Regions from separate parts of the Alteromonas alvinellae genome, predicted to be linked through region 2. Evidence: predicted binding sites of a transcription regulator. Region 2 holds the regulator's gene; the other holds the start of a gene.
The links. Region 2 encodes MetJ, which represses methionine synthesis genes. Its sites were predicted from a motif close to TAGACGTCTAGACGTCTA; they were not measured.
Positions count from the first base shown of each region.

Region 1: a site for MetJ is predicted at 7,994-8,011, ahead of serA (phosphoglycerate dehydrogenase). Genes of this name have one in related genera too.

Region 1 covers NZ_CACSIH010000098.1:2,573-14,197, forward strand. The annotation lists gene pepP (Xaa-Pro aminopeptidase) at 178-1,497, opposite strand; gene ACX5KA_RS06120 (UPF0149 family protein) at 1,570-2,136, opposite strand; RNA gene ssrS (6S RNA) at 2,732-2,914, shown strand; gene ACX5KA_RS06130 (ribokinase) at 2,936-3,832, shown strand; gene ACX5KA_RS06135 (nucleoside hydrolase) at 3,855-4,796, shown strand; gene ACX5KA_RS06140 (hybrid sensor histidine kinase/response regulator) at 4,863-6,491, shown strand; gene ACX5KA_RS06145 (5-formyltetrahydrofolate cyclo-ligase) at 6,525-7,172, shown strand; gene rpiA (ribose-5-phosphate isomerase RpiA) at 7,263-7,919, shown strand; gene serA (phosphoglycerate dehydrogenase) at 8,264-9,493, shown strand; gene ACX5KA_RS06160 (DUF481 domain-containing protein) at 9,612-10,370, opposite strand; gene ACX5KA_RS06165 (DUF481 domain-containing protein) at 10,584-11,387, opposite strand; gene ACX5KA_RS06170 (HDOD domain-containing protein) at 11,523-11,625, opposite strand, start outside.
Region 2 covers NZ_CACSIH010000171.1:11,837-23,461, reverse strand. The annotation lists gene ACX5KA_RS12770 (DUF4258 domain-containing protein) at 113-454, shown strand; gene ACX5KA_RS12765 (helix-turn-helix domain-containing protein) at 464-907, shown strand; gene hslU (HslU--HslV peptidase ATPase subunit) at 1,003-2,331, opposite strand; gene hslV (ATP-dependent protease subunit HslV) at 2,414-2,938, opposite strand; gene ACX5KA_RS12750 (hypothetical protein) at 3,308-4,048, opposite strand; gene ACX5KA_RS12745 (SPOR domain-containing protein) at 4,134-4,712, opposite strand; gene priA (primosomal protein N') at 4,845-7,034, opposite strand; gene rpmE (50S ribosomal protein L31) at 7,487-7,699, shown strand; gene ACX5KA_RS12730 (hypothetical protein) at 7,905-8,222, opposite strand; gene ACX5KA_RS12725 (malic enzyme-like NAD(P)-binding protein) at 8,903-10,138, shown strand; gene metJ (met regulon transcriptional regulator MetJ) at 10,302-10,634, opposite strand; gene metF (methylenetetrahydrofolate reductase) at 10,795-11,625, shown strand, end outside.

The DNA.
Region 1 (11,625 bases), on a different contig from region 2:
TATAATTATTAAAAGCGTTAATTCTGAGATTTTTTCTTTATATTAAAGGCTAGTTTTTAGCGTAATTTAAACTGCTAGTTTAAACCGGTAACTTAAACCGGTAACTTAAACCAAAATTCCGTATTTCACACTTATCGCAGTTTTTCAAACCTTGGTAGACTTAGCAAATTTTGACAACTAGGCTCTGCTTTCAGCCATAAGTGCTTCAATCTCATCAATGTCTTTTGGCACATCTGCAGTAAGAATATCGACACCCGTCGCAGTAATCACCACATCATCTTCAATTCTTACACCAATGCCTTTGTATTTTTCCGGCACGTTGCTGTCTTGGCTAATGTAAATGCCGGGCTCAACAGTGATCACCATGCCAGGCTTTAACGGACGGTCTTCACCGTCAATTTTGTAGTTGCCTACATCATGCACATCTAGACCTAAATAGTGCCCTAAACCATGCATGTAAAACTGACGCCACGTTTCATTTTCAAGGTTTTCTGCCACACTACCTTCAAGAACGCCAAGGTCAACTAAACCTTGAGTAATAATTTCTACGCTATGTAACATGGCTTGTGACAAGGTGACGCCAGGCGCTAACATGTCTAACACGCTTTTTTGCGCTTTTAATACAACGGTGTAAATTTCGCGCTGAGCGTGGCTGAACTTTCCATTTGCAGGAAACGTTCGCGTGATATCCGCAGCATAACCTTGATATTCAGCACCTGCGTCGATCAAGATCAAGTCACCGTCATTTACCTGCGCGTTATTTTGCGTGTAATGCAAAATACACGCATTATCGCCGCTTCCAACAATAGTACTATAAGCGGGTGAACGGGCTCCCGCCATGGCAAATTCATGGTGAATTTCAGCTTCTAGCTGGTACTCGTAACAACCAGGCGCAGCGAACTGCATAGCTCGCTTGTGCGCACGTGCGCTTATCTCACCCGCCGCTTTCATCATGGCCACTTCACACGCTGACTTGAATAAACGCATTTCGTGTAAAATAGGCTGTAAGTCGTGAATCGCCCTTGGCGCCAATGATTCTTTAGGCGCATCGCGCAAGGTGTTTAGTGCCTCAGTAAATAACAGGTCATTGTCTTTCTTGTGCCCCAACGAAAAGTACACATTGTCTTGACCCTGAATTGACGCTAACAGCGCTTCTTCAAGTTCTTGCAACTCAAACGCTTCATCTAGACTAAATCGGGCAAGTGCAGCTTCGGCTCCCAAGCGTTTGCCGTGCCAAATCTCTGCACTTTTGTCTTTCTCTTGTACCACCATTGCACGATAACTTTCACCATAACGAGGGTGGTTAGACAATATCAACCAAGCATTAGGCTCTTCAAATCCTGTCAGATACCAAAAGTCGCTATCTTGCCTGAACGTATATTCGGTATCGCGACTTCGGGTTACCATACCTGCTGCTGGCACAATACACACACTTTTTGGCTTGCACTGAGCAAGTAGTCGGTCTTGCCTAGCGATAAACTCTTGCGCACTAATCATAAAAAAGAAAACCCTAAAAAACTCTCGTTAAAGCAAATGGCGACTTACCGCCGCTTCTATTACCTTAAATTATTAGTGTACGGATGGCGTGTCTTGTTGATCATCTAGCAGCGATTGACCAAGTTCGCTGAAGCATAAAATTGCTGAAATTTTCACGTATTCTTCAACTTCAAATAGCGCCTTCTCTGACTCTTCATCTGCATCCATCGGCTCTTCCATGCGTGAAATATCTGAAAAATCTTCAAGTGCTTCTTTTACATCGTCAGAACATTGCATAAGATCTTGTTGGTGTAGACCAAACCCAAGCATAAAACCTTGCACCCAATTAATCAGTGCAGCTCCGCGGTCATTTATCGGAGCTTGGTCGTCAGGAAGTAACAAATTTAGCGCAAATTCTGGCTCAAGAAGCTGCTGACAGGTTTGATTGAAAAGGTTATTCAAAAGGTGCTTAGTAGGGTCGCTAAACGCATCACCCTGATTAATGGTTTCACTTAACGCTTCTAGCCACTTTTGGTCGGTCAGCGACATGCCACCACAAAGCATACCGCAAAGAATGCCATGCACTTCTGCAGCGTCAACAATTACACCTTGCTGAGACAATTTATTACTTACGCTATCGTAATCGAGCTTTTTTTCCACGAATTGTTCTCTTTTGTTTTGAATAGTTTGAGATTCAGGCGCCACTTTTATAAAGTGATTAATTACCATCTATTTTGGCGGCGACTTACGTCAATGTCATCTCTTGATGGAGTTAATACTAGCAAATATCAATGTGTAACGCCTCCTTTTGCCCTGCCACTGCTCTAACTTTGAACAAACGGCAAAGGTACATTCAGGGTCTAATAACACTGTGTCGTACACACTTTAAACGATGGTGCTTAATCGTTGTTTACTCACTGTTCAAACAGTGTTTAATTCGCGGTGATTTAGCTAAATTCGTTGCCGGACCGCTAGCAACATCGTCAGATTTCATCTAAGATCGTGGTTGTTGGATATGGAATTCCTCCCGCAACAGCATGACAGTGTTCATTAGCGTTTAATACCAGCATTTGCTTGTTGGTTATTATTGAGCTTCTCTTATATGCGTGTATAATTGCTGACCAATTGGTCAAGAAAAGTAATATTTTTTTACCGCTTTTATAATCACCACGCAAAATAGTTATAAAGCGCTTTAGGTGATCCTCTTCACTGGATCTCGCGTTTGTTATACCCTGTTGCGTTAATACAACAACAATGTTTCCTGGGATGTTTGCTAGTTCATTCATGTCCCTGGCCGATGCTTTAAACCAAGGAAGTTGAAACAGCTGCTATTGTGCAAGCTCGACGCGTATCGAGAAGCCTACGGCAATTGTGATACTTCCGCCCTGAACTTTTCGGTTCACGGGCGAAACATGGACAGCGGCATTCTGGGAAGCGCCCTCTTTCGACGGAAGAAGAAATGGCAATAATAAATTTTGGCTCTATCAATATTGACCACGTTTACCAAGTAGAACACTTTGTGCAGCCTGGTGAGACGTTGGCCTCTACCCATTATCAAACCTTATTAGGTGGTAAGGGTGCAAACCAGTCTATTGCTTTAGCGCAAGCAGGTGCAGACGTAAGACACGTCGGCAGCATTCACGAAAACGACGCCTCATTTAAACAAGCTCTTATTAAGAAGGGTGTTGATTGTCGTGGCGTAAAGTGCTCAGAAGTTCCTTCAGGTCACGCGATTATCCAAGTCACGCCTAGCGGTGAAAACGCCATTGTATTGTTTGGTGGTGCTAACCAAACCATTACCGCAAAAACCGTAATGCAAGCGTTAGACGATACGCGTCCTTCAGATTGGGTACTAACCCAAAATGAAACAAGCAGCATTGAAGAAGTACTTCGCCAAGCGAAAGAAAAGCAGCTTAAAGTAGCTTTTAACCCAGCGCCTATGAGCGAGTCGGTTAAGCAGCTTCCATTAGACTGTGTAGATTTACTTATCGTAAATGAAACCGAAGCTGCTGCGATTACCGGTAAAGAAGAACTTGAAGATATTGTGACAGTGTTCAAAGAGCAATGGTCACACAGCGAAGTTATTATTACACTAGGTAAAGCGGGTGTAATGATGCTGCGCAAACATGAAGTTGTAGAAGTAAAAGCATTCTCTGTAGACGCGGTAGATACCACCGCAGCCGGTGACACCTTTATCGGTTATTTCCTGTCTGCATACAGCAACCACACCGATGCTAAACAAGCATTGCGTCGCGGGTGTGCAGCTTCAGCTATTGCGGTAACCCGCGAGGGCGCAGCGCAGAGTATTCCAACACAAAAAGAAGTGGATCGTTTCTTAGCGAAACACGCCAACTAGCAAGACGCACTGAGATAAATTGATGGCACATAAGATCATATTAGATACGGATCCGGGGATTGATGATGCAATGGCGATCTTTTTCGCCTTTCAATCTCCAGATATTGAAGTACTTGGCTTAACTACCGTTTACGGTAACGTTCCAGTAACAATGGCTGCGCAAAACGCACTAACACTTTGTGAAATTGCAGGTAAAGATATCCCTGTAACTAAAGGTGTTGGTATGCCGTGGGTTGGCCCAGAGTCAACGTACGCACACTTCGTACACGGCGAGCACGGCTTTGGTCATATTAAGCCTGAAGCGCCTAAAACCGAGCTTGACCCACGCAGCTCTGCGCAGTTTATCGTTGATATGGCGCGTAAATACCCTGGCGAAATCACCATTGTTGCTATTGGTCCACTAGGTAACTTGGCCCTTGCACTTCGTCTTGAGCCAGAACTGCCTAAGTTGGTAAAAGGCGTTAGCATTATGGGTGGTGCAGCGTTTGTACCAGGTAATGTTACGCCAGTGGCTGAAGCGAACATTTGGAACGATGCACATGCAGCAGAAATCGTTTTCGCAGCAGACTGGGAACTGACCATGTTTGGTTTGGACGTGACAAACTTCACGCCTTTCTCGCCAGCCTTTGTTGAAAAGCTTGAAGAGAAAAACAATACCCTTGGTGGTTTTGTGAAAGAAAGCGCCCAGTTCTACATGGATTTCTACTCGCAAAACCGTGAAGATCGCGTGTGTTTCTTCCACGATGCATTCCCGATTGCCCACCTTCGCCACCCTGAGCTATTTGAACTGACTGAAGGTCACGTTCGTGTTGGAACAGGGACACTAGATAGAGGGCAAACTGTAGTTGCACCTAAAGGTACAACACCGAGCCCGCTATGGAATGAAGCAAATACCATAAAGGTAGCGACTAAAGTTGACCACAAAAAGCTGGAACAACTATTCATAGACACCTACGCTCTATGATATGTTTAAGGGATTGTTAATACACAATCCCTTTTTTATTTACAGCTAGGTTTAAACTCAACGGTTATGAAAGCGGCGCCCCTCCCTCAAAATGAAGACGAACGTCTTGCCGAACTACTCAGCTATGACGTGCTTGATACCGAAGCTGAACAACTCTTTGATGACCTGACAGCGCTCGCTTCGCAAATTTGCGAAACCCCTATAGCACTTATTAGCTTAATAGACCCTGATCGCCAGTGGTTCAAATCACGAGTGGGGTTGGATGCTGAAGAGACGTCCCGGGAAATTGCTTTTTGCTCTCATGCGATTTTGCAAGAAGAAGTGTTCGAAATTTCTAACGCCACATTAGACCCTCGATTTCATGACAACCCTTTGGTAACAGGTGCCCCTGATATTCGATTCTATGCTGGCGCACCACTCATCACCCCATCGGGACACGCAATCGGTACACTTTGCGCCATTGACCGTAAACCTAAAACACTGACAGAAGCGCAGAGAGCATCACTTCAAACCCTAAGCAAATCGGTAGTAGCGCATTTAGAACTAAAGCGTAAAAACCGAGAGCTAGAGCGTACCAGCCAATTTAAATCTGATTTTTTGTCTTACATAAGCCACGAAATCAGAACGCCACTTAATGCGATAAACACATTTAGCCAACTGCTTGAAGGCGAAGCTCAAAAGTTAAATTTACCCTCGTCATTTACTACACCACTTTCCCATGTGAGCCAAAGCGGTGAAAGGCTTTTAGAAATAGTAAATTCTGTTTTAGACATAAAGCAGATAGAAGCGGGTAAAATGCGCGTAATGCCGCGCGCTGTAAACACCAAAGATTTTTTCACCCACTTGTTTTCATTAACGAAGATCCGCGCTGAAGACAGCGGTATCATATTTTCTACAAATATTGATGACGCCGTACCCGATACGCTGTTTTTTGACGACACCAAATTTGGACAAGTCGCGCTTAATTTGCTGTCCAATGCAATTAAGTTTACTGGTCGCGGTAAATCTGTGAAGGCGCAGGTAAAATACAAAAGCGGCAAGGTAATATTTAATGTCATTGATCAAGGCATTGGTATGAGCGATGACGATCAAAAACGGCTTTTTACACCTTTCGAGCGAATGGAAAACGCCCGTCAAATAAGTGGAACCGGCTTAGGCTTGAATATATCGAAGCGCCTTGTCGAGCTCATGGACGGGTCTATTAAAGTTAGTAGTAAGTTGAATCACGGTACCCGAATAAGTGTTACCTTACCTGCCGACGCCCTAAGCGCAAACCAGTTCGTTGAGGCTCAACCGCGCAGCTTTGTCGCCCAAGTAAACATAGATAACTCAGTAAATGTATTGGTAGTTGAAGACCACTATATAAACCAAGTGGTTATTCAAACCTTGTTCGAAAAACTGGGCGTGTCGCTTTCTGTGGTAAGCACTGGCGAGGAAGGCGTTGAATACGCCAAGTCTAATCCAGTCGACTTAGTTCTTATGGATCTTAATTTACCAGGTATTCAAGGCGATGAAGCAACATTAAAAATAAAGGGGTTTAAGCCAAATTTACCTATTGTTGCATTAACGGCGGATGTGATAACTCAGCCAGAACATTTGCGTGAGCAAGGCCTTGATGATGTCTTGACCAAACCCATTGAGAGTAGTGAATTGGTTCGTGTACTTAATCACTATTTAGGTGAATCTGATCGTTAACTTTTTGGTTTAAAGCGAGTAAGGCCTTCAATCATGCAGATAAACGTTTCACAAGAAAGCATGCAAGCTCGCGCACAGCTGCGGAAAAAGCTTCGCGTAGCGCGCCGTGAGTTATCTAGTGAACAACATGAGGATGCTGCAAAACGCATAGCATTACAACTCAATGCCCTGCCTTTTCTCAACGAGGGCACAACAATAGCGGGGTATTTAGTTAACGACGGCGAAGTCAATTTAAAGTACTACATCAATTCTGTTTGGCAGGCTTCAAGCAAAAAAAGATTCACACTTCCTGTACTACACCCTGTATGCAAAGGGCATCTACTTTTCTTAGCTTACAACCCAAACACCCAGCTTATTTGGAACAAATACAACATTGAAGAACCCGTGTTGGCTTGTAAAGACGTTGTTCCTGTTACGCAATGTGATGTTATTCTTATGCCGCTTGTAGGCTTTGATAATAACGGTAATCGCTTAGGCATGGGTGGTGGCTATTACGATCGTACATTAAGCTTTATTCAGCGCCAAATAGGTTCTCATTCGCCTCTTAAAAAACGTGCGCCAAAGTTGGTAGGCATTGCCCACGACATTCAAGAAGTAGATGCCCTACCTATTGCACCGTGGGATGTGCCGCTCGATGCTATAGTAACACCCACGCGCACCCTGCATTTTACTAACTCATGATAGTCATTATAACAAATTGAATATACGAACTTGTGGGTTCATGTACGCTTATACGATACACTTGCGAACACAATAAGTCGGAGAATGACCATGGATCAGAACGCAAAAAAACAAGCCGTAGCCAAAGCAGCCATCGAATATGTTGAAGCAGATAGCATTGTAGGTGTGGGTACAGGCTCTACCGTAAATTTCTTTATTGAAGAACTCGGTAACATTAAACACAAAATTGAAGGCGCAGTATCAAGCTCAGAAGCATCTACCGAGCGTTTAAAAGCCCTAGGCATTGAAGTGTTCGAGTTAAACGAAGTCAGCAACCTTTCGGTTTATATCGATGGGGCTGATGAGGTTACTGAACACAAGCATATGATTAAAGGTGGAGGCGCAGCACTCACTCGCGAAAAAATTGTAGCCGGCGCCGCAACTACTTTTGTGTGTATCGTTGATGAAAGCAAGCGTGTGCCTGTATTGGGCTCATTTCCACTACCGGTCGAGGTTATTCCCATGGCTCGCTCTTTCGTAGCACGAGAGCTAGTAAAGCTTGGTGGCGATCCTGAATACCGACAGGGAGTAGTGACAGATAACGGTAACGTTATTTTAGATGTACACAACCTTGAGATTCTTAATCCGCGCGAACTGGAACAAAAAATAAATAATATTCCGGGCGTAGTGACTAACGGTATCTTTGCGCTAAGAGGCGCGGATATTGTACTAAGTGCCACAGAAAGTGGTGTTGAAACCTTTAAGTGATAGCTTGGCACGGCGTATAGTACGGTGAAAAGCTATACAAAATACTGCTTTCAACTTAATGCGTTTTCTGTTAATTTCCGTTTAGACGTCTAGATGTCTTTAGTGAGGTGCGAGGCGTTTTAACGCTTACGCTAACTAAGGTCCGCGTCATTAGTAGCGAAAGCAATCAACGCGATTATAAAAGCTTGGTAGCAGTTTTGCTAAAGCAAGGCTTCAGAGCAGCGTAGTGATGCACATTACCGCACAGGTTATACAAAGCTACGCTTTTAATACTTGTACGTTCAGTTAGTCTTGGATTGGCGATGCAAGCAAACCAAATTACATCAGTGAGAGATAGCGAGTTCATGAGCAAAGTTTCATTAGAGAAGGATAAAATCCGAATTTTGTTGTTGGAAGGTGTTCACCAAAGTGCTTTGGAGACACTAAAAAGCAATGGGTATAGCAACATTGAATTTCTCAAAACCTCACTTCCTGAAGATGAGTTAATTGAGAAGATAAAAGACGCCCACTTTGTTGGTATTCGCTCGCGTACCCAAATTACCGAAAAAGTGGTTGATGCAGCGCAAAAGCTTGTGGCTATTGGCTGTTTCTGCATTGGCACTAACCAAGTTGATCTTGACGCCACACAACGTCGCGGCATCCCGGTATTTAACGCCCCGTTTTCTAATACTCGCTCGGTTGCTGAACTGGTTCTTGGGCAAATTATTCTTCTACTTCGTCAAGTACCAAGCAAAAACGCCAAAGCCCATCGTGGTGAATGGGAAAAAACTGCGGTTGGCTCTTACGAGGCTCGCGGAAAAACCCTTGGCATTATTGGCTATGGTCACATTGGTACTCAGCTAAGTATTCTTGCTGAACATTTAGGTATGCGCGTTCAATTCTTCGATATCGAAGATAAACTTGTGTTGGGTAACTCTGCCCAGGTGAAGTCACTGGGAAAACTGCTTAATACCTCTGATGTGGTATCGCTACACGTGCCTGAAACGCCTCAAACACAAGACATGATTGGCGAGAAAGAACTGTCTCAAATGAAAAAAGGTAGCATTTTAATTAACGCTTCTCGCGGTACCGTCGTTGATATTGACGCGCTTGCAAAGGCATTGGAAAGCGGCCACCTTAATGGCGCAGCAATTGATGTATTCCCAGTAGAGCCTAAGTCTAATACTGAAGAGTTTGAGTCACCGCTTCGTGCGTTCGACAACGTTATTCTTACGCCACACGTGGGCGGAAGCACACAAGAAGCGCAAGAGAACATCGGAATTGAAGTGGCAGGAAAACTAGCGAAATACAGCGACAACGGCTCTACGCTATCAGCGGTTAACTTCCCTGAAGTATCGCTGCCTGAGCACACCGGTCGTTCACGACTGCTTCACGTACATAGAAACCAACCGGGTATTCTTACCCAAATTAACCAAGCGTTTGCAGAAAAAGGTATTAACATTGAAGCCCAGTATCTACAGACCAACGCGGAAATTGGTTACGTGGTTGTGGATGTTAAAGAAGACCGTGGCTATGAAGCATTGGCAGAGCTTCAACAAATTGATGGCACAATTAAGACTCGCATTCTTCACTAAGAAGCCTTGTTTGTAGCCTAAACAAAAAACGCTGCACTGTGTGCAGCGTTTTTTTATGCTTATCATTTTACTTCGATATTTTGAAGGGCCTATTGACCTTTAAACAAATTAGTTCGGCTTAGAAGAAGTTGTAAACTAGGCTTACAGCAGTTTCAGTATCAAGCTTTTCTACATCTTCATCAACGTTGGTGTTGTGGTCTAATTTAAATGAAAGGCGCATAGAAAGGTTACCGCTAATGGTAGCCGTAAGCGCAGATTCGGCACGTGACTTAGTGTTGTCAGCCCCCACTTCCGTACTCACTGTTTGAGTGAATTTAGCAGTATCAGAAATCTTCCAAGAATATGCTGATGATGCACGAACAATCATGCTATCAAGGTTTTCACCGTCTTGAGTTTCAATAAAAGAATAACCCGGACCGATTGAATATTCTAAGGTATGGCGTTTGTTTTGAAGAACCTTTTGGTTCCAACCCGCAGCTACAGTAGCCTGGTAGTTAAAGTTGCTGAACCGGTCATCTTCATAAGATGCAAATCCGAATAAACGGTTATCTGGGTTGGCGAGTTTGTAGTTACCCTGCGCTGAACCGAAGAACTTCTGTGCAGAAGTAAATTCGATATCTTCTTGCTCGCCTGCATCATTTTCTTGTTGAACAGTTTCCTGTTTGTACAGACCTTTTAAAACGTAGTCGTTACTCCACTTCTCAAGTTCTTGATGCGCTTGAATACCTGCGCTGATAGATGTTGTTTCAGTGTTACCTGAGGTAGAGATAAAACCTAGCTCACCTTCCATTGTGAAAGGCTTCACTTCATCGTCTTGAGCGAAAACAGCCGGAGAAAGAGAAATTGCAACTAGAGATGCAAGCACTTGCTTTTTCATTGAACAATCCTATTGATTATCGGTCCATTCGTTGTACGCGATACCTTTTGAACTGCAAGGCGGTACAACACGAGTTTAAAAAGAAGTCTATTAAGTAATGCACCAGAGGAACTGGTATCACAAACAATGGTGCGAAGTGTACATTTTCAAACCTCTCAGTCAATGAGAACGCGGCAAAAAGCCTATATTCGACTATTAATTTACACTAATTGACTAAAAGAATTGATAGACCAGCGCTACCGATGTTTCTGTGCTTAACGCCGCGACATCTTCAGGAGTGTCTGTTTCGTGATTTAATATGAATGATAATTTCATTGCCAATGATCCAAATACATTGGCAGAAAGCGAGGTTTCTGAGCGAGATTTTGTATTTTCTTCGCCGGCCTCTGTACTAACGAATTGTCTTAATTTTGCACCCGAGCTCCAATGATATTTATACTCGGCAGACGCTCGCACTATAATGCCGTCATTCACAAGGCTCTCGTTGTCTTCTTCCGCTTCAATAAAGGTATACCCTGGCCCGACACTATAACGAAATTCGCTATCTTCATTTCGCCACACGCGCTGTGACCAACCCGCAGCAAGTGAAGCACGGTGTTCATAACCGGTAAACTGATCGTCTTCGTAATCGCCATACATGAAGAGGCGTCGTCCCGGCGTAAGAAGTTTATAGTCGAATTGTGCGCTCGTGAAAAAGCGCTGTGCGCTGATATCGCGCTCTGTGGTCGGCGTACCACTTTCTTTATAAAGCAGTTCAGCAAAATAAATACTGCTCCAGTTTTCGGTTTCGTGGTCAGCGTTGACCGCCGCTTTAACGCTTGCTGCAGACGTGTTGCCTGTATTAATTAAAACACCGAGCTCTCCGTCTAATGTAAAACGCGGTATTTCATCATCGGCGTCGGGAGTAAAATCTGCATGATAAAGCGTTTCAATAAGATCCCTCGCGTTTGCAGATAAACACACGCCAATACAAATGGCACCTACAACAACACGTGGCCGGAAGATTTTTCTAAACATAATCTGATTTTACGTCGAGCTATTATAGTTATTAGATTACGTCTATTCGAGACGCACGTAATACCAATCCTCTGGGAGAGCTTTACTCTGATTTACAATATAAAAGTGCGGTGACAGAATTGATGCACTGAAAGCTCAGTGAATAAGCGACACAATTTTTGCTGTTTCTTGCTCAGCATATTCAATTGAATTACTTATCACTTCCATGTCGAGACTTACTGTATTGGCTATTTCTGGC
Region 2 (11,625 bases):
AGGCTAATTGGGTTTCCACAACGAATTTGCGATTGTTTAGAAGCCTTTACGCAATCATTGACAACACCCCAACACCCTATCAATATGATAGGGTGAATTTCAGAAGGCATTCATGGCTAATCACACTCCCCAAGGAATTAATGAATTCCCTCTTACAGAGGAAACTGCCAGAAAAATAATGAATGACCTCGCAGAAAACTATACTCACCGGATTTGGTGGACTAAACATGTTAAACAGCGCATGCATGAGCGAGGAATCACTACAGGTCAGGTGATCACTTTATTAAAAAGTAAGCACTCAGTATTTAGAGAGGGGCCATATCTTGATATTTCTGGAGACTGGAAATTTAATTTGAAAGGTTTAGCTGCGGGCAAAGTTATCGAACTCACTGTTGCACTTAAAAATCATCATGATAGTCCAATGTCATTTCTAATTACTGTATGGATAAGTTGAGAGGGTAAAATGTACCATTACACTGAAAGCGGGTTATCAAATGTATACCTGAAAAACGGTGTTACCGTTGAAGTTGTAGACGGTGAAGAGTATACAAGCATTGACGACATGAACGGTCTTCATAGTGCGATAGCACAGACAATTGTTAACACCAACAAGCCTCTTGCTCATGATGAGTTTAAATTCTTACGTGTAGAACTAAATGTTTCTCAAAAAATGCTGGCGAATCGTTTTGGTGTTGATGAACAGACCATTGCGCGTTATGAGAAAGGTCAAACAAAAATTCCACGGACAACAGATGCAGCCTTAAGAGCCTTATACATGGAAAGCCAACAGAAGAATAATCCCGTAAGTTACTTTCTTGATTTACTAGCAAATACTCAAGCGGAAGAAGCTGCAAAAATAATTCGTCTTGAAGAAGTCGAAGACCATTGGGAAAAAGTAGAAAGGTAAAAAAGCCGACTTAACGTCGGCTTTTTAGTTCTTCTTCATGTAGAAGGGTTAGTTGAACAAATTAACTAACGAGGAAACTTCTACTTAGCGCTAAATTACAAGATAAAGCGCGACAGATCTTCGTTATCTACCAAGGTTTCTAGGTGGCTGTTTACGTAGTCTGCATCAATCACGAATGACTCACCGCTCTTTTCAGAGGCGTCAAACGAGATATCTTCCATAAGGCGCTCTAGCACGGTGTGCAAACGGCGGGCACCAATGTTTTCAGTGCGCTCATTCACCTGCCATGCCGCTTCGGCAATGCGCTGAATACCAGAATCGTCGAACTTGATATCCACGCCTTCTGTCTTCATTAGTGCGATGTACTGGTGCGTTAAAGACGCATTCGGCTCGGTAAGAATGCGTTTGAAGTCACCGACTTTAAGGGCAGACAGCTCAACGCGAATTGGAAGACGACCCTGAAGCTCTGGAATAAGGTCCGACGGCTTGCTCATTTGGAATGCGCCCGAAGCGATAAACAAGATATGGTCGGTTTTAACCATGCCGTGTTTTGTCGATACCGTTGAACCTTCCACAAGTGGAAGCAAGTCACGCTGAACACCTTCGCGAGACACATCGGCCGACGAGTTGCCCTCACGCTTACAGATTTTGTCAATTTCATCGATGAACACGATACCGTGCTGCTCAACCGATTCAATCGCCTTTTCCTTCAAATCTTCTTGATTCACAAGGCGCGCCGCCTCTTCTTCAATAAGCATTTTGAAGGCATCTTTAATTTTCAGCTTTTTCTTTTTCTTTTGCGAACCAGACAAGTTTTGGAACATGCCTTGAAGCTGGTTGGTCATTTCTTCCATACCTGGAGGCGCCATAATTTCTACGCCAACCTGCGGAAGTGCAACATCAATTTCAATTTCTTTGTCGTCTAAGTCTCCCTGACGAAGCTTTTTGCGAAATGCTTGTCGCGTGCCGCGATCTTCAACATTTTCCTTATTACCCCACGCATCTTCTGGAGGAGGAAGCAAAACATCTAGAATTCGCTCTTCCGCTGCTTCTTCTGCGCGGAATTTCACTTTCTTCATTTCGTTTTCTTTCGTCATCTTTACCGCGATATCGGCAAGATCACGAATGATGGTTTCAACTTCTTTACCCACATAGCCCACTTCAGTGAACTTAGTCGCTTCAACTTTAATGAACGGCGCATTAGCAAGTTTAGCTAAACGGCGAGCGATTTCGGTTTTACCCACACCCGTTGGGCCAATCATCAAAATATTTTTTGGCGTAACTTCTTGGCGCAGCTCAGGTTCAAGCTGCATACGACGCCAGCGATTTCGAAGTGCAATAGATACAGCGCGCTTGGCATCTTGTTGACCGATAATATGACGGTCTAACTCGTGAACAATTTCTCTTGGTGTCATTTCAGACATGAATAAACCCTTTTCTAACAGCGCTTGCTGTACTCAAATTCATACGAGCGACAGCAAACCGATAACAGCACTCAGCTATTACTTAGTAATCTAGTACATCAACCGTTTGGCTATGGTTAGTGAATACGCAAATATCACCCGCTATGGTCAACGCTTTTTCGGCAATTTCTTTTGCGCTTAGCTCTGTATTTTCAAGTAGTGCAGTAGCTGCGGCTTGCGCGTAGTTACCACCAGAGCCAATCGCGATAAGATCTTGTTCTGGCTGCACCACATCACCGTTACCGGTGATAATAAACGATGCGGTTTCGTCTGCGACAGCAAGCAGCGCTTCTAGTTTGCGAAGCGCCCTGTCAGTTCGCCAGTCTTTGGCAAGCTCTACAGCCGCTTTGGTCAGATGGCCTTGGTGCGCTTCTAGCTTTGCTTCAAAGCGTTCAAACAGCGTAAATGCGTCGGCCGTGCCACCAGCAAAGCCCGCTAAAATCTTGTCGTGGTATAAACGGCGCACTTTGCGCGCATTACCTTTCATTACGGTATTGCCCAGTGATACCTGTCCGTCACCGGCCATTACCACTTGATTCCCACGTCGTACAGATACAATCGTTGTCACGTTAATTCCCCGTTTAGCTGGGCGCTGCTGCGTTTTTCCTCTAGCAAAGGCAGCAGCGTTCAAATTCAATATCAAATAAGTGGGGGAAGGCTTTTTAATTTCAAGGGTAAGACAAAAGAATGTGCGCTCAGAGCTGCCTACTCTGTGGGCTTGGCGTGTTCGCTAGTGTATTGAATACACCATTTATTGAGTGCATACTCTCGCCAATATACTCTATGGCCAAGTGAAATAATGCCTAGATAATAGAGCACAGATAAAGTAGCAAGCCTACATTTATGAAGGTTTATTGGGTAACGGTAGTAGTTAACCTTTTTTGCTTGGGCTAATTGCACTTGAAGTGATTAATACCCAAGCATTCAAGATAGGAATTTAGCGAAATCTATACCCTTCAATGTCAAAACCAAAACCACTTTCGTAGCCCTTAACATACACCCATCCTTTATTCGGTAGGCGTTTGTGCTCGCTTTTCCTTAAGCATAAGCGCCCATCAGACAGGGGGCCGTTCTCTTTTAGCAAAAGTGGATGTCGACATTGCTTAGAGCCGCTTCCTTTTTCATAAGCAAATTTTCTTTCTATCTTTTGTTTATCGGAGGCTAAATGAAGCGTGTAAGGCAATGCCGTATCAACAAAACTAAAGCTTAAGAAAAAGGCTAATAGCGGCATACCAAATAACGTCATTTTTCCACGTAAATCTTTAGTCACAAACTGCGCATGCCGCTTATCGATAAAAATGGCGAGGTAATAAAAGGCGCTATAGGCAAAAGTGAGAAGTACGATGGCCCAATTCGAATTGTCTAGCCATCCATTGATCACGATAAAATCGGTAAAAGCACTTACGAACATTGCGCCGATAAGTACTAAAAAGGTAATGTTCGATATGCGTGTGACCAAGTGTAGCTCAGACCATTTAGGTCGACCAACATGCTCATCATGATGGGCGCCGTCCGCATCATTCTCAGGTGGCAGCGTTGCTCGTTTCGAAGCGAGCTCATTCTTTGCTGCCTGGTAGCGCTCCGGAAAGGCCTGCTTATCAATGTTTTCCAGAACGTCCTCGAGCTCTTCTATGCTATAAGCGGCATAATTTGGTTGTTCGGTGATGGCAATACTCATTGATACTTCCTTGTAAACGCATCCTTTCTCTACGCGTTATTTCAGCGCCCTACGCAACGTATTAAGTGTTACTTACAATTAACTGCTACAAGTTCCAGTACCAAATTTGGCATGTGGCAATGTTCACTTTACGCAGACTGTGCTTTGCTTTTTCTGCATCACGCTTAGACTCGTAAGGGCCTAAAATAACGCGAAACCAGTCGCCGTTGCTGCCAGTGCTGTGCCTTATAAGCGCCTCTAAACCTTGGAATGCAATTTTGGCTTTCATCTCTTCAGCCTGCGCGCGGGTTCTAAACGAGGCGCACTGCATTAAATAGCGTTTGTCAGACTTTTCTTGCTCTTTGACCTCAACTTCCACTTCGTATCCTGGCAGGGTTTTGATGTACTCCCACTCTTCCTCAGGCAGTTCAGGTAAAGATTCTTCTGTAGGTGCAACAGGTCGTGAAGCTTGGGTATCTACGTCATCTTCTACATTGTCTTTTATCGACCACAAAAACACACCAAAGCCAATCACCAATGCGAATACACCGATAAGGCGCACGATTGGAAGTTTCTCAACAACCGACGCATTAATTTGTGCGTTTCCCGCTGGTTTTCTACCTTTACGAGCAGGCTTCTTTTTTTGAGGAGATCGTCCACGAGAGACATAATCGCGTTGGGCCATAGGCGGCAATATTCCTACTTGTTATCGTTGTTTGTATGCGTAAGAAAACGTCATATACCAAATCTTTATCAAGAAGCAGCTTTTCTGCATCTTCGATCCTGCCAAAATTTTAACGTATTGCTACCCAACAAGCTAACTGAAATCGGTAGGATCAATATCTATTGACCACCTTACCTTCATTGCCTGCGGCAACGCCTGTAAAAATGGCAGCGCCAAACGTAGCGCATTGTGAAGCGGCGCACGCTTTTCATGGCTGCATACCAGCATAGACCGGAACCGGCCTTGCCGCTTTTCGATCAGACAAGGAAACGGGCCATTTAACTCAATGGCATGCTGCTGGAGAAAGACTTGCTTGCTGTCTTGTAAAAAGCGATAGGCCAAACTGCTGTCAGTCGCTTCAGCACGAATAACAAATTGACTAATAAAAGGGGGCAACCCCGCCGCTTTGCGCTCCATTAATGCGTGCCGGGCAAAATGCCCATAGCCATTGTGCACTAAATCCTGTAGCAGAGGGTGATGGGGGTTGTGAGTTTGAAGCCACATTTCACCAGGTTTACTGGCGCGCCCTGCTCTTCCAGCAAGCTGTGTCACAAGCTGGGCAAGCTTTTCTGGCGCTCTAAAATCCGCACTAAAAAGTGCACCATCACAATCTAGAACTGCAACTAGGGTTACATGAGGGAAATGGTGCCCTTTTGATAGTATCTGGGTACCTACTAGCAGCTGGTACTCTTGGCGGTTTATTGCATCCAGTGTTTGGTGCAGTTTATCTTTGCCCCGCACGGTATCGCTGTCTATTCGTACCTGTTTAACACCGGGAAATAAGCTTGTAAGCCCTTGCTCAACTTGCTCGGTTCCGGTACCCGCCGTAACTAATTCATTGTGATGGCACGCTTCGCAGTTTGATGGCATTGAGCGCATGCCGCCGCAGTGATGACACTGTAGTCGGTTCTGCGCTTTATGCACTGTATACGGACGGTCACAGCGCTTACACATGACGGTTTCACCGCAGTGGTGGCACAGCAGCGCTGGTGCATAGCCTCTGCGATTCACAAACACCAATACCTGATTTCCCGCGCTGATATGCTGGCGCATTATCGTTAGCAAGCCTTGCGAAATACCGTAGTGAATGGGTTGATCGCGTGCGTCTAACACATGCTGATGCGTGCTTTTCGCCCCTCCGGCTCGCTTGGTAAGCTGCAAATGGGCATAGCGACCGCTTAACGCATTGTTAAGTGTCTCTAGCGCGGGCGTGGCGCTGCCTAATAAAAGAGGAATATTGTGCTGCTTAGCCCGCATAGCTGCCAGGTCACGGGCGTGATAGCGAAGCCCATCTTGTTGTTTAAAAGACTCGTCGTGCTCTTCATCCACAATCAGCATGCCGGGGTTGTGCAGCGGAGTGAAAATAGCTGAACGGGTACCGATGATTATCCCGAGTTCACCAGCTCTTGCTCGCTGCCACACCTGTAGCCGTTCTTTATCAGAAAGCTGAGAGTGTAAAACGCCCACTGCAATACCAAAGCGCTTCTCAAAGCGAGATACCGTTTGCGGCGTAAGCCCGATTTCTGGCACAAGGATAAGCACTTGCTTCCCTTCACGCAGTAAGGGTTCAATGGCTTGAAGATACACTTCCGTCTTACCGCTACCGGTAACCCCTTCAAGTAAGCTTACAGCGAAGTTGCCCTGCTGACGGTTTAGCGCGGCAATGGCAACCGACTGCTCAGTATCTGGAACCGGCTTTTCAGACACCGATAACGAGGCAAGCCAACTGCCTGACTTAAATTCAGGCGCGACTTCTTCAATGCTTGCTAATGACTTTTCGACAAGCGCCTTGACCGCAGGTGCGCCATATTGCTTGCGCGCTTGGGACGCTAATAAGGCACCACCGGCCATTGCAGTAAAACAGGCTTGTTGTTTAGGCGCCCGCGATAACGTGTCTGCATCCCTTTGCCTACCTTCTTCGGTAAGCATTAGCATGTCTTGAGGTGTTGGCGCGGCTGACTCGCCTTTGCGCAACAAAACAGGCAGCATGGCGTGTAGCACTTCACCCGGCGCATGATGATAGTACTGCCACAGCCATTGGGCCATTTTCAGCAGCACCTCATCTATTATGGGGCTATCGTCCAGTACCGACTCAATGGCTTTTAGCTTGTTGGAGTTTTCAATGTCGCTTTCAGGTTTGTGTAGGGTTTCAACGACTACGCCCACAAGTTTGCGTGGACCGAAAGGCACAACCACTCTTACACCCGCACTTAGTGCGTTATCGTAGGTATATGTGAAAAGTTGGCGCAGTGGCACTGGCACGGCAACTTGGATAAAGGCCATTGCGAACGTTTTACCTTATTTGACGACTGTTATAGCGCTTAATGCGCTTACTAAGCTTCTTATGTTGAAACTAATTATACTGAAACTACTTGCAGAACTATACGTTACAGTAGTTTGCGCTGCTAACAGTTAGCTTCACATTTTGCTATTAGCGCATGATTTTGCGTCTAGCGCATATCGCCTAGACTTGAAAGACAAATATTTAAACATACTTTTCTGTTAAGCATAAAAAGAATGTTTTTTGTTTGGCTCTTTTTACACGGCTACCTTGTCTAGCGCTCTTGTTTAGCATTTGGCCAAAAACAGCTTGATCAAGGCTTTGCCATCCTTTATTATGCGCCGCTCTTTTGCGATAGGCTGTTCTTTGAACGACTTATCATTTGAACTAAGTAACGTATGGTGTGCGACTTCGGGTTGTATAGCGATACGGCCTTATTATGTGAGGTAACCCAATGAAACAAGATATCCACCCAAAATACGAAGAAATCACAGCAACTTGCTCATGTGGTAACGTAATGAACATTCGTTCTACGCTTGGTAAAGACATCAACCTAGACGTATGTTCTTCATGTCACCCATTCTACACTGGTAAGCAACGTAACGTTGACACCGGTGGTCGTGTTGATCGCTTCAAGAAGCGTTTCGGTGCATTGGGCAAAAAGTAAGCCTGATATCGAGTTCGAAAAAAGCGCCTTTATGGCGCTTTTTTATTGCCTAAAATTCACGCTTCACACAAACAAGGTGTGCCAAACAGCACTTTACGGCCGATATTCTTCATGAAGCCAGTACCTAGCCAATGTATCTAGCTCTGTAACTCACCTTTCTGTATAACTTTTTAGCTAGCCTTGCAGCATTTAGCGTAACCTGAAGTCAGTGAAGGTTTTTAACCGTAGATAAATGCCTATCCCAATTGCCGCCACTCACTTTTTTACATTGTTCTTCGCTATCAAAATAAATTCCAACAGGTGCTGACTTAATTGACGCCAAAGCAATATTCACTTGGCTTATGAAGTCTATATCCCAACCATTAGTTAACGCCCGCTGCTTTTCCGATTCTGTGTTAAATACAGCAATCACTTGCGGCGCTCTCCAATGCCCTACGTGAGTTAGCCAAACAAATCCATTATTGGTAGATTTTACGCTTTCGCACACATCGGTTAGCACGGTTATTAGTTTTCTTTCTGTCATATCCTCGCCTTCAGCGCGAATTTTGAGTGGGCTTTCACAGGATTTTATCAGAAATATTGGGTGGAGAATTAACGAGGTATCTCCCTGCGTTCTTTTTTCCTGATTTGGGTTTCTGTCCTATTCATTTATGAGAACGTAGAGCCTTTCGATAGCTTTGTTTTCATCCTCCACACAATAGACCTACGGAATGTTATAACAAGTCAAAATAAATAGCATGAATGGCAATTATAGCCCCATTTTACTGGTCTAATTAGTATGCCTAACCTACATTGGTATATGAGAATTCTGATCAGATATGTACACAGTGATTGGCTGTGTTAGAGTTGCGATCGGCACTTTGATAGTGAGCATTAATTCTGTGAATAATGCATGACTTTCAAGACTTGTGGCGCTTTTGGGTACATAAACCTGAGGCTTGTATCCATTAAGGTATGTGAACAAAATCAGTAAAGGTGAACGCCTAATCTGCTTTTTCCACATGCCACCTTAGGGCCTATTGATGATTGCTGTACAACAAAGATCAACAAGCTCTAGTGCTAACAACTATTTATAATCACTTTTGTCATTACTTGGTTGTAACGCGCTTACGTTTATCTACCTATAACTATAACGACAATAAAATAGCTACAGAGCGTGAACGAAAACACCGATGAACCCTACATCTAAGGATACCTTTTTACATGTCAGATTTTAGACAACGCGCACTCGATTATCACGCCAAACCCACACCTGGAAAAATCCGCGTAGATTTATCTAAGCCAGCCGATAGCGTGGATGACCTTGCTCTTGCCTATAGCCCAGGCGTTGCCGAACCGGTCAGAGAAATAGCCGAAGATGCAGATAACGCCTATAAGTACACGGGTAAAGGAAATCTAGTTGCCGTTATCAGTAACGGAACCGCGATTTTAGGATTGGGTAACCTAGGTCCACTGGCATCGAAACCTGTTATGGAAGGAAAAGCCCTTCTGTTTAAACGCTTTGCTGGCCTGGATGCCATTGACATTGAAGTGAAGCATCGTACGACCGAAGAGTTCATTAATACGGTAGCGAATATCGCCGACACGTTTGGCGGCATTAACCTAGAAGACATTAAAGCGCCTGAATGCTTTGAGATTGAACAAGAGCTAATTAAGCGCTGTAAAATTCCTGTATTTCATGATGATCAGCACGGTACCGCTATTGTAACTGCAGCGGGCATGCTTAATGCGCTGGAAATTCAGGGTAAAAGCATAGAGAGCGCTAAAATTGTGTGTATGGGTGCCGGTGCAGCAGCAGTCGCTTGCATGGAACTGCTTATTAAGTGTGGTGCCCAGCGCGAGCGTATTTATATGCTAGACAGAAAAGGCGTTATCCATACTCGTCGCGAAGACTTAACTGAGCACAAAAAGCTATTTGCTAACAATACTGACAAGCGTACGCTTGAAGACGTAATGGAAGGTGCGGATATTTTTGTTGGTGTGTCTGGACCGGATGTTCTACCTCCTGAAACACTGGCCTTGATGGCTGAAAACCCAATTGTATTTGCATGTTCTAACCCAGACCCTGAGATAAAGCCTGAACTTGCTCACGAAGTACGTAAAGATCTTATTATGGCTACCGGACGTTCGGACTACCCTAACCAAGTTAATAACGTACTGTGTTTCCCGTTTATTTTCCGTGGAGCACTAGATGTTCGTGCAACGGCCATAAACGATGAAATGAAAGTAGCGGCAGTAGAAGCCCTTCGTGCTATCACGAAGGAACCTGTACCAGAAGAAGTACTAGCTGCCAGTAAGAGTACTAGTCTGACATTTGGCAAAGAGTACATTATTCCTAAACCTATGGACCCGCGTTTATGCGAGCGTATCGCCACTGCGGTATCTAAGGCGGCTATTGAGTCTGGCGTTGCACGCGTACCTGAAAGCCCAGAAGAGTAAGGTTCTGGCGCATAAGGCAAAAACATGGAGAGGCTAGTGCTCAACCTTTATTTGCTAAAAAATGCGCGTAGAGAATACAAGTATATAAAAAACGGCGCTGTGTTGTAGGTTATCAACTAGCAATAACTTACAACAAAGCGCCGTTTCTCTTTAATACTAAATATCAGTCGTCTTCCGACACATCGTTTTCGAAGCTAGGGTCAATGCCCATGTCTTCCATAATACGCCTAGCTTCAGCCGGCACGCGATTAGGATTGTCTTTGCGCAGGTCATCATCGTTAGGCAAAGGTTGCCCGGTAAATGCGTGTAAAAACGCTTCGCACAGCAATTCCGAATTAGTGGCGTGACGCAAATTATTAATTTGGCGGCGGGTACGCTCATCAGTAAGTGCTTTAAGCACATTAATAGGTATAGAGACAGTGACTTTCTTTACCTGCTCGCTCTTTTTCCCGTGCTCTGCGTAGGGGTGAATATATTTACCGTTCCATTCTGCCATTGTACTAACTCGGTCTACTCTTTTTATATTATGAAGAGAAATTCTAAACAAGTTCACGAAAAGGTCAATTGAGCAGTGTAAACCTCTTGACGTCTAGACATATATTCTTTAATTTAGACGTCTAAACGTCTATAAGCATACATTTTTGAGAGAAAAAGCCATGGTTTCTTACGCACAAGGTATCGATGCATTAAACCAGTCCCTATCGGAACTGCGTGATATTGATGTATCTTTTGAATTTTTTCCGCCTAAAACGGAAGCCATGGAACAGACCCTGTGGAAGTCGGTTGAACGCCTAGCGCCACTAAAGCCAAGCTACATGTCGGTAACCTACGGCGCGAATAGCGGTGAACGTGACAGAACCCACGACGTAGTTAAGCGTATTCAACAGCAAACCGGTGTAGCGGCGGTTCCTCACTTGACCTGTGTTGATGCTAGCCGCGATGAGCTTAAACAAATCGCAAAAGACTACTGGGATTCAGGCATTCGCCGTATTGTTGCGCTTCGTGGCGATTTACCGCCAGGGGTAGAGAAAACAGAGATGTACGCCTCTGATCTTGTTGCCTTACTAAAAGACGTTGCCGATTTTGATATTTCTGTTGCCGCCTATCCGGAGAAGCACCCTGAAGCGCCAAATGCACAGTTTGATTTGCTAAACCTAAAGCGAAAGGCAGAAGCAGGCGCTACAGAAGCGATTACCCAATTCTTCTTCGATACCAGTGTTTACCTTCGATTTAGAGACCGTGCAGCCGCAGCGGGTGTCGACTTAGATATAGTTCCGGGTATTTTGCCGGTAACTAACTATCAAACATTAGTGAAATTTGCAGGGTTCACAAACGTGCATGTGCCGGGCTGGTTGCACAAAATGTTCGACGGCCTTGATGCCGACGACCAAGCCACCCGTAACCTGATAGGTGCTAACATTGCCATGGATCAAGTAAAGGTATTAGCTAAAGAAGGGGTAAAACACTTCCATTTCTATACTTTGAAC